One region of the Staphylococcus sp. MZ3 genome, then DNA from elsewhere that is predicted to be linked to it. Evidence: riboswitches for the same ligand, from Rfam matches in the RefSeq annotation. Region 1 holds a riboswitch; each other region holds the start of a gene.

What was found. Region 1 has a riboswitch for S-adenosylmethionine ahead of KI230_RS04050 (methionine ABC transporter ATP-binding protein). Riboswitches for the same ligand answer to the same signal wherever they lie in the genome.
Region 2: another riboswitch for S-adenosylmethionine. It lies ahead of KI230_RS11690 (Na+/H+ antiporter NhaC family protein); the one in region 1 lies ahead of KI230_RS04050 (methionine ABC transporter ATP-binding protein).
Region 3: another riboswitch for S-adenosylmethionine. It lies ahead of metK (methionine adenosyltransferase); the one in region 1 lies ahead of KI230_RS04050 (methionine ABC transporter ATP-binding protein).

The regions. Positions count from the first base shown of each region.
Region 1 covers NZ_CP076026.1:855,527-858,814, forward strand. Annotated here, with positions in the region: gene KI230_RS04035 (YwqG family protein) at 1-160, shown strand, start outside; gene KI230_RS04040 (toprim domain-containing protein) at 575-961, shown strand; gene KI230_RS04045 (thioredoxin family protein) at 954-1,250, shown strand; SAM riboswitch class I at 1,308-1,411, shown strand; gene KI230_RS04050 (methionine ABC transporter ATP-binding protein) at 1,500-2,525, shown strand; gene KI230_RS04055 (methionine ABC transporter permease) at 2,518-3,213, shown strand; gene KI230_RS04060 (MetQ/NlpA family ABC transporter substrate-binding protein) at 3,231-3,288, shown strand, end outside.
Region 2 covers NZ_CP076026.1:2,364,272-2,367,559, reverse strand. Annotated here, with positions in the region: gene KI230_RS11700 (SDR family oxidoreductase) at 1-874, shown strand, start outside; gene KI230_RS11695 (hypothetical protein) at 1,361-1,930, shown strand; SAM riboswitch class I at 1,983-2,078, shown strand; gene KI230_RS11690 (Na+/H+ antiporter NhaC family protein) at 2,155-3,288, shown strand, end outside.
Region 3 covers NZ_CP076026.1:1,879,809-1,883,096, reverse strand. Annotated here, with positions in the region: gene pckA (phosphoenolpyruvate carboxykinase (ATP)) at 1-1,057, opposite strand, end outside; SAM riboswitch class I at 1,212-1,323, shown strand; gene metK (methionine adenosyltransferase) at 1,429-2,622, shown strand; gene KI230_RS09005 (nuclease-related domain-containing protein) at 2,747-3,288, shown strand, end outside.

The DNA.
Region 1 (3,288 bases):
GAAAATGTATGATAGAGTCTTACTGCAAATTGATTCTACAAGAGATGGTAATTCTTCGATTATATGGGGTGATTTAGGTATTGCCAATATCTTAGTAAAATCTACTGACCTTGAGGCTATGAAGTTTGATGATTACATGTATTCATGGGATTGCAGCTAAGAGAATCATAAAAATATATTACTTTAACAAGTGTAGTATCTATAGATCAATCTAGGGAGTGGGACAGAAATGATATTTTCGCAAAATTTATTTCGTCGTCCCACCCCAACTTGCATTGTCTGTAGAAATTGGAAGTCCAATTTCTCTGTGTTGGGGCCCCGCTATGATTGAAAAGTTTGTTATAGGTGTATTTTCTTTTGGTTAACTATTGGTAATATAACATTGTAGATTTTAGGATGTTGATTTTTGACTTAGCCTTTGTCTGCTTATGTTAAATGTTACAGCTAGTCAAACATTGAGTTTGTAATTATTATATTAAGCTAGTTTAAATTTTTTGTGATTTATGTTTTATTCATACCAATTTTGTGAAATGATACAGTGACAGATGTTTATTGATTTTAAAGGGTGATGATGATGGCTATTGTAAATAAAGTGATAATTGTTGAAGGAAAATCTGATAAAAAAAGGGTGCAACAGGTTATTGCAGAACCAGTCAATATTATTTGTACTCATGGAACAATGAGTATAGATAAGCTTGATGATATGATAGAATCACTGTATGATAAACAAGTTTTTGTATTAGCCGATTCTGATGACGAAGGAGATCGAATTAGAAATTGGTTTAAACGTTATTTGAGTGAAAGTGAACATATATTTATTGATAAAACTTACTGTCAAGTTGCGAATTGCCCCAAACAATATTTGGCGCATGTACTTTCAAAACATGGCTTTACTTGTAAGAAAGAAACACCTCTTTTACCGAATATAAATAATGAAAGGTTAGTTTTAGTAAATGAATAATTCATTAGACATCAAAGATGTAACTACATTTTATGAGGAAGACAAACATTTAATCTTTGGTTATACACCAACGTGTGGTACTTGTAAGGTTTCAGAAAGAATGTTAGACATTGCTAATGAAATATTGCAGTTACCATTATTGAAAATAGATTTAAACTTTTATCCTCAGTTTTGTAAAGATATGCAAATCATGTCTACGCCGATTTTATTGTTGATGAATAAAGATAAAGAAGTAAAACGAATTTATGCATTTAAATCGGTGACTGATTTGTTAGAAAATTTAAAATAGTTATTGACGAAATTTTACTAAGGTGTTAGGATTAATACAAATTAAATGATGCGTAAACTCTTATCGAGAGTGGTGGAGGGATGTGCCCTACGAAGCCCGGCAACCGTCTTATATAGAAATGGTGCCAATTCACATAAAGTTTTAACTTTTGAAGATGAGAGAAACAATACTACTATTGCTTTCTCAATTTTTCTATCGATATTGAGAAAGCATTTTTTATTTTATTAAGCAACACAGGGAGGAATCAACGTGATTGAATTAAAAGAAGTTGTTAAAGAATATCGGACTAAAAATAAAGAAGTCCTTGCTGTAGATCACGTTAATTTATCGATTCGAGCAGGATCGATTTATGGCGTCATTGGTTTTTCTGGAGCAGGAAAAAGTACTTTGATTCGAATGTTTAATCATTTAGAAGCGCCTACATCAGGCGAAGTTATTATAGATGGGGACCATATAGGTCAATTGTCCAAAAATGGATTAAGAGCAAAAAGACAAAAAGTAAGTATGATCTTCCAACATTTTAATTTGTTATGGTCAAGGACTGTGTTAAAAAATATTATGTTTCCGCTTGAAATTGCAGGTGTCCCTAGAAGGAGAGCTAAGCAAAAAGCATTAGAACTTGTCGAACTCGTCGGTTTAAAAGGTAGAGAAAAGGCTTATCCATCAGAGTTATCAGGTGGACAAAAGCAACGTGTTGGGATTGCACGAGCGTTAGCTAATGATCCAACGGTCTTGCTTTGTGATGAGGCAACAAGTGCACTTGATCCGCAAACAACAGATGAAATTTTAGATCTACTACTAAAAATTAGAGAACAACAAAATTTAACAATTGTACTAATTACGCATGAAATGCATGTCATTCGTCGTATTTGTGATGAAGTTGCAGTTATGGAAAGTGGTAAAGTGATAGAACGTGGACCGGTGACACAGTTTTTTGAAAATCCGCAACACACTGTGACAAAACGATTTGTGAAAGAAGATTTAAATGATGATTTCGAAACATCTTTAACAGAATTAGAGCCATTAGAAAAAGATGCTTATATCGTTAGATTAGTTTTCGCTGGTTCAACAACAACCGAGCCTATTGTATCGAGTCTATCTACTGCCTATGATATTAAAATTAATATTTTAGAAGCAAATATTAAAAATACAAAAAATGGAACAGTCGGCTTTTTAGTTCTGCATATTCCATATATTTCAAGTGTAGATTTCGGAAAATTCGAAAAAGAGTTAATTGAGCGACAAGTTAAAATGGAGGTGTTAAGACATGGGTAAATCATTTAGTGAAATTATAAATGAAATGATTACAATGCCTAATATTCAGTGGCCAGAAGTTTGGACTGCAATAGTCGAAACACTATACATGACAGTCGTCTCAACTATATTTGCATTTATACTTGGTCTTATTTTAGGTGTGTTATTATTCTTGTCTGCTAAAGGTAAGTCTATCGGTGCAAGGTTATTTTATTCTATCGTTTCTTTCATTGTTAACTTATTTAGAGCGATACCATTTATTATTTTAATTTTATTATTAATTCCATTTACAAGTTTGATACTTGGAACGATAAGTGGTCCGACAGGTGCGTTACCAGCCTTGATCATTGGCGCAGCGCCGTTTTATGCAAGGCTCGTAGAAATTGCTTTTAAAGAAATTGATAAAGGTGTCATCGAAGCGGCCTGGTCAATGGGCGCCAATACTTGGACAGTAATTCGTAAAGTCCTCTTACCTGAAGCCATGCCAGCGCTAGTGTCTGGCATTACAGTTACAGCAATCGCTTTAGTTGGTTCAACAGCAGTTGCAGGTGTAATTGGTGCCGGTGGTTTAGGAAATTTAGCATACTTAACAGGTTTCACTCGAAATCAAAATGATGTCATTTTAGTATCAACAGTTTTTATTTTAATTATTGTATTTATAATCCAATTCATTGGGGATTGGCTTACAAATAAACTTGATAAACGATAAATTGGGGGTTTCATTTTATGAAAAAATTATTTGGTCTTATTTTAGTATTAACATTTGCAGTTGTATTAGCAGCTT
Region 2 (3,288 bases), 1.3 Mb from region 1:
TCAAGATCCTAGAACAAAATTTAAAACAACGGATTATGAAAAACAAGAACAAGAGGTACCGGGTATACAATCTGAAATGACGCCAGCACCTGATTGTGGCGAAACGTCTTACCAAGGTCATCAACGCTTACAAGGCTATAAAATGTTAGTTACAGGTGGTGACTCAGCAATAGGGCGTGCAGCAGCAATTGCGTATGCTAAAGAAGGTGCAGATGTAGCGATTAACTATCTTCCGAGTGAAGAACAAGATGCACAAGAAGTACGCCAAGTGATTGAAGAAAGTGGTCAAAAGGCAGTGTTAATTCCTGGTGATATAAGAGATGAGCAGTTCAACTATGACCTTGTTGAACAAGCATATCAACAATTAGGTGGCTTAGATAATGTTACTTTAGTTGCTGGACATCAACAGTATCATGATGATATTCATGGATTTACAACTGAGGCATTTACAGAAACATTTGAAACGAATGTCTATCCGCTATTTTGGACAGTTCAAAAAGCATTGGAATATTTAAAACCGGGTGCGTCAATTACAACGACATCATCTGTACAAGGTTATAATCCTAGTCCTATTCTTCATGATTATGCCGCTTCAAAAGCAGCAATTATTTCATTAACTAAAAGTTTTTCAGAAGAATTAGGACCAAAAGGAATTAGAGTGAACTGTGTAGCGCCTGGTCCATTCTGGTCACCATTACAAATTTCTGGTGGACAACCTCAAAGTAAAATCCCAACATTTGGTCAAAAAACACCTTTAGGTCGTGCAGGTCAACCTGTTGAGTTATGTGGAACTTATGTGCTATTAGCGTCAGAAGAATCAAGTTATACAACTGGACAAGTGTTCGGTGTTAGCGGTGGAGTGCAAATAGATTAGGGTTGTATGAAGCTTTTAATTGAACAACATAATATTAATTTAGTTACTTCAATCCATTAAATTAAAATGAATTGGTGAAGTGTATTTTAAATAGTCGGTAAAGGTGTGTATCTTTATCGGCTTATTTTAATACTCTGTCATAAGGAGCGTTTGCTCAGGGTGTGGATTATAAGGTTTAAGCAGAATAAACTTTCTTAATGAGGATGTCAGGACAACAACGAAAAAATTAAAAAATGTTGCGGGATTGGGTTTAGGGACGGTTAGTGGAAGAAAGTTAAATTCATTAACAAGTGAAATGCCTAAGGCTAGATATTAAACGTCAGAACGGACAAAGAATAATAGGATATGTTTTCAATTAAATAGCGAAGTATTTATATGTTAAGATGATGTAAATTACATAGAAACGCTACCCGTAGAAGTACTGATCATAGAAACGCTGATAAACGTAAATTTGCAAACTCGATATTAAACAAAGGGGTTGTTATTATGGCATTAATAGTATCTAGAGCTATATTATTTTTGATTTTAGCATTAGCTTTTGGAATAGCGACTGTTTTTCCTGAACAAAAATTACCATTATATATAGTATTCACATTATTTGTAGCAGTTGCGATCGTTTCGAATGTATGGTTTACACATCAAAACGTTAAAAAGCATATCATTAAGTTTAACAAATACGTCGCATACTTTTTATCCTTTGTCTCAGGGTTACTTTACATTGGATTTGTAATTTATACATTAACTATAGGGAGCTATGATGTTTTACCAATTATTATATTTGCAATAATTATCGTATTGGTTCAAATATTAGAAAATATACTGGGAATCAGTATAAAAAATACGCGTCTATCAAACAAACAGTTGAAAGTCATCTCCAAGCAACGTGTTCAGCAATTTAAAGTCATATCATTAATATTAGTAAGTGTGTCTATCGTGTTCATTTTTATTGCATTAATGCTTAAATGGTGGCTTTTACTTGTTATTAGCATTATTGTTTTGATTATTATTACAGTAGCAATGATTGTTTATGAAAAATATTATACGACTCCTGATTAATTTATGATTGACGTACTAAGGATTATCTTGTAACGTAAACGTAAATAAGCATCACTTATCTAGAGAGGTGGAGGGACTGGCCCTATGAAGCCTCGGCAACATCTCGAATGTGCCAATTCCAGTAACCGTAATGGTTTGAAGATAAGCAGGTAAAGCACATGAAAACCTCTTTCTTCATCGTTTGTGAGAAAGAGGTATTTTTAATTGGAAAGCAGGTAAAAAGGATGGAAGTACATAAAAAGAGCAATGCTTGGGCATTATTCCCCTTGTTATTATTTGTGGCGTTGTTTTTAGGCGTAGGTATTATCACAGGTGATTTTACTTCAATGCCATTAAATGTTGCAATTACGATAACGGTAATTGTGGCGTTATTAATGAATCGAAAAGAATCATTTGCTAAAAAAGTTGAGGTCTTCACGAAAGGTGCAGGCCATTCAAACATTATTTTAATGATGTTGATTTTTATTTTAGCAGGTGCATTTTCAAATACAGCTGAAAAAATGGGTGGCGTAAAGTCGACAGTTAATTTAGGACTATCATTAATCCCAGAAAATTTAATTATTGTAGGATTGTTTGTGATTTGTATGTTTGTTTCTATATCTATGGGGACGTCAGTAGGGACTGTTGCTGCAATAGCACCTGTTGGTTACGGATTTGCACAAGCGACAGATGTACCAACTGCGCTAGCAATGGCTACAGTTGTTGGAGGTGCAATGTTCGGCGATAATCTATCAATGATTTCAGATACAACAATTGCTGCGGTTAGAACACAACATACGAAAATGAAAGATAAATTCAGAGTAAACTTTAAAATTGTATTGCCAGGTGCTATTTTAACGATTATTATTCTGTATTTCTTAACGAATGGCATTTCTTTAAATCATGCTAAAAGCTATGATTATAATCTAATTAAAGTTGTACCGTATATTTTAGTATTGGTATTAGCATTATTAGGTGTAAATGTCATTATCGTATTGATTGGCGGAACATTATTAGCCGGAATCATTGGTCTCATAGATGGTTCATTCGGTTGGATGGGGCTACTAGATGCAGTGTCCAAAGGTATTATAAGCATGGAAGATATTGCTATGATTGCGTTGCTAATTGGTGGTTTAGTCGGTATTATTCAACACAATGGTGGTATTGAATGGTTGTTGCAATTTGTTCGCTCTAAAGTGAAATCAAAGCGTGGCGCAGAATTAGGAATTGCGAGTTTGGTAAGTGTCGCAGATATTGCCACGGCAAACAACACCATCTCTATTATTATGTCAGGTCCTTTAGCTAAAAATATTGCAGATGAATATGATGTAGATTCAAGGAAATCAGCAAGTATTCTTGATATATTTGGAGGCTGCTTC
Region 3 (3,288 bases), 1.0 Mb from region 1:
CAAATGCATCCGCAGTTAAGAAAATAATTGTATTTGGATGTGCTGCTTTTGATGGTACTACAATATTGTCAATGTGATTAATTGGATAAGCGGCACGCGTGTTTTCTGTATAACGATTGTCTTCAAAGTCCACTGAACCATCTTCTGCAACTACAGTGTTCTCTAAAATTGCACCATATTTGATTGCGTCAAAAATCTGTGGTTCTTTTTCTTTGGAAAGATTAATTGCTTTTGCATAGCAGCCACCTTCGATATTAAAGACCCCGTTTTTATTCCAGCCGTGTTCATCATCACCGATTAGTTTACGGTGTGGGTCAGCCGATAAGGTTGTTTTACCAGTGCCAGATAGACCAAAGAATAATGCAACATCGCCTTTTTCACCAACGTTTGCTGAGCAATGCATGCTCATAATATCTTGCATCGGTAAGAGATAATTCATTACAGAGAAGATACCTTTTTTCATTTCACCAGCGTATTCAGTACCGCCGATTAAAATGACTTTGTGTTTAAATGAAATAATGACAAAGGTTTCAGATTTAGTACCATCAACTTCTGGATCTGCTTTAAAATGTGGTGCAGAAACGATAGTGAAGTTAGGTTTAATCTTTGTAGCTTCTTCTTTTGATTCAGGTCTAATAAACATATTTTTAGCAAATAAATTATGCCATGCTAATTCATTGATGACTGTAAGTTTTAACATTGTATCTTTATCGCTACCAGCGTAGCCTTTAAATACGTATAGTTCATCTTTTTTATCTAAATAGTCTAGTACTTTATGGTATAACTTCAAGAAAGTTTCTTCATCGATAGGTTGATTAATTTCTCCCCAATCAATGTTATCTCTATATGAAGGTTCAGAGACAAAAAATTTGTCTTTAGGCGAACGACCAGTATATTTTCCAGTACTTGCATTAACAGCACCAAGTTCTGTTAATACCCCTTCGTTATTGTCTAAGATTTTATTATAAAGTTGTGTCGTCGAAAGTTGAAAATGTGACGTTGGTTTTTTCAGTAATTTGTCAATTTTAGTTGTTTCAGTGTATGTGTCTACTGACATCCTAAATCCCTCCAAAGCGATAATTTAAATGTAAGCCTTTACATTTAATTAGTATAACACATTAACATAATTAATCTACAATATTTTACTGTAAATTTATTTGTGAAAAATTGACATTAATTCATTAATTAGGTACTATTATTTTTAACGGATTCTCTTATCCTGAGTGGTGGAGGGACATGGACCCAATGAAACCCAGCAACCTCTTTTTTTATAAAAGAAAGGTGCCAAACCGTTTGCAGACAAATAGGTCTGAACGATAAGAGCGAATGGACGTATTAGGCCTTCTCTCTATATTAATAGTTAGAAGGTCTTTTTTATTTAGCTCACAGAGAGAGAATTTTCGTAATATAAATTTAAAGGAGCAAACTATGTTAAATAACAAACGATTATTTACTTCAGAGTCTGTTACAGAAGGACACCCAGATAAAATCGCTGACCAAGTGTCAGATGCAATATTAGATGCTATTTTAAAAGACGACCCAAATGCACGTGTAGCTTGTGAAACAACTGTTACAACAGGTATGGCATTGATCGCCGGCGAAATTTCTACAACAACATATGTTGATATTCCGAAAGTTGTTAGAGAAACAATTAAAGAAATTGGATACACAAGAGCAAAATATGGTTATGATTATGAAACAATGGCAATTTTAACTGCGATTGATGAACAATCACCTGACATTGCACAAGGCGTGGATAAAGCATTAGAGTATCGTGATAAAGATAGCGAAGAAGAAATTGAAGCAACAGGTGCAGGTGACCAAGGTTTAATGTTTGGTTACGCAACGAATGAAACAGAGACGTATATGCCTCTAGCAATTTATTTATCACATCAATTGGCAAAACGTTTATCAGATGTGCGTAAAGATGGTACGTTAAATTATTTACGACCAGACGGTAAAGTTCAGGTCACTGTTGAATATGATGAAAATGATAACCCAGTACGTATTGATACGATTGTCGTATCAACACAACATGCTGAGGATGTGACACTTGAACAAATTCAAGAAGACATTAAAGCACATGTCATTTATCCAACTGTTCCAGAAAACTTGATTAATGAACAAACTAAATTCTACATCAATCCTACAGGACGCTTTGTAATCGGTGGACCTCAAGGTGATGCAGGATTAACAGGACGTAAAATCATTGTTGATACGTACGGTGGCTATGCACGTCATGGTGGCGGATGCTTCAGTGGTAAGGATCCTACAAAAGTAGACCGTTCAGCTGCATACGCTGCACGTTATGTGGCTAAAAATATTGTTGCAGCAGGTTTAGCAGATCAATGTGAAGTACAATTGGCATATGCGATTGGTGTTGCAGAACCAGTGTCAATTGCAATTGATACATTTGGAACAGGTAAAGTTTCTGAAGGGCAACTTGTTGAAGCAGTTAGAAAACACTTTGACCTAAGACCTGCTGGTATTATTAAAATGCTTGATTTGAAACAACCAATTTACAAACAAACTGCTGCTTATGGTCATTTTGGACGTACAGATGTCTTATTCCCATGGGAAAAATTAGACAAAGTGGAAGAATTAAAAGACGCAGTAAAATAATAAGATGAATTGAATATAGCTAAATAAAAGATTTTCGATATATAAATGATAATATGTATCGAAAATCTTTAGCTTTTCTATTATAATTAAAGTTATTCATATATTAAAAAGGAGCGTTGTTGTGATGGATTTATCTTCACCGGTAGTCATTGGACTCATTATTGCAGTAGTCATTGCATTAATCTTTTTTGTCCTTTTCTTAGTTGCCTTAGGTAGTAAGAAAAAAGTTAAGCGACAAACAGAAGAAAAGTATGAACAACAAGAACAAAACATTAAAAAGTCTCATGAAGAAGCTTTAGAGAAAGAGCGTATTCAAAATAAAAAGACAATTACAAAACAACAAGAAGATTATAATCACATGGTTAGTACAAAAGATCGTGAGATTGACGCATTAAAATTGTTCTCGAAAAATCATAGTGAATATGTAACGGACATGAGATTAATTGGTATTCGTGAAAGATTAGTTAAAGAAAAACGAATTCGACCAGAAGATATGCACATTATGGCAAATATCTTTTTACCAAAGGATGGCTTTAATAATATTGAACGAATTAGTCATTTAGTATTAACAAGAACTGGTCTTTATATTATTGATTCTCAATTGTTAAAAGGTCATGTTTATAATGGTATTAGTGGCGGTCAATTTAAAGATTTACCACCAATGGA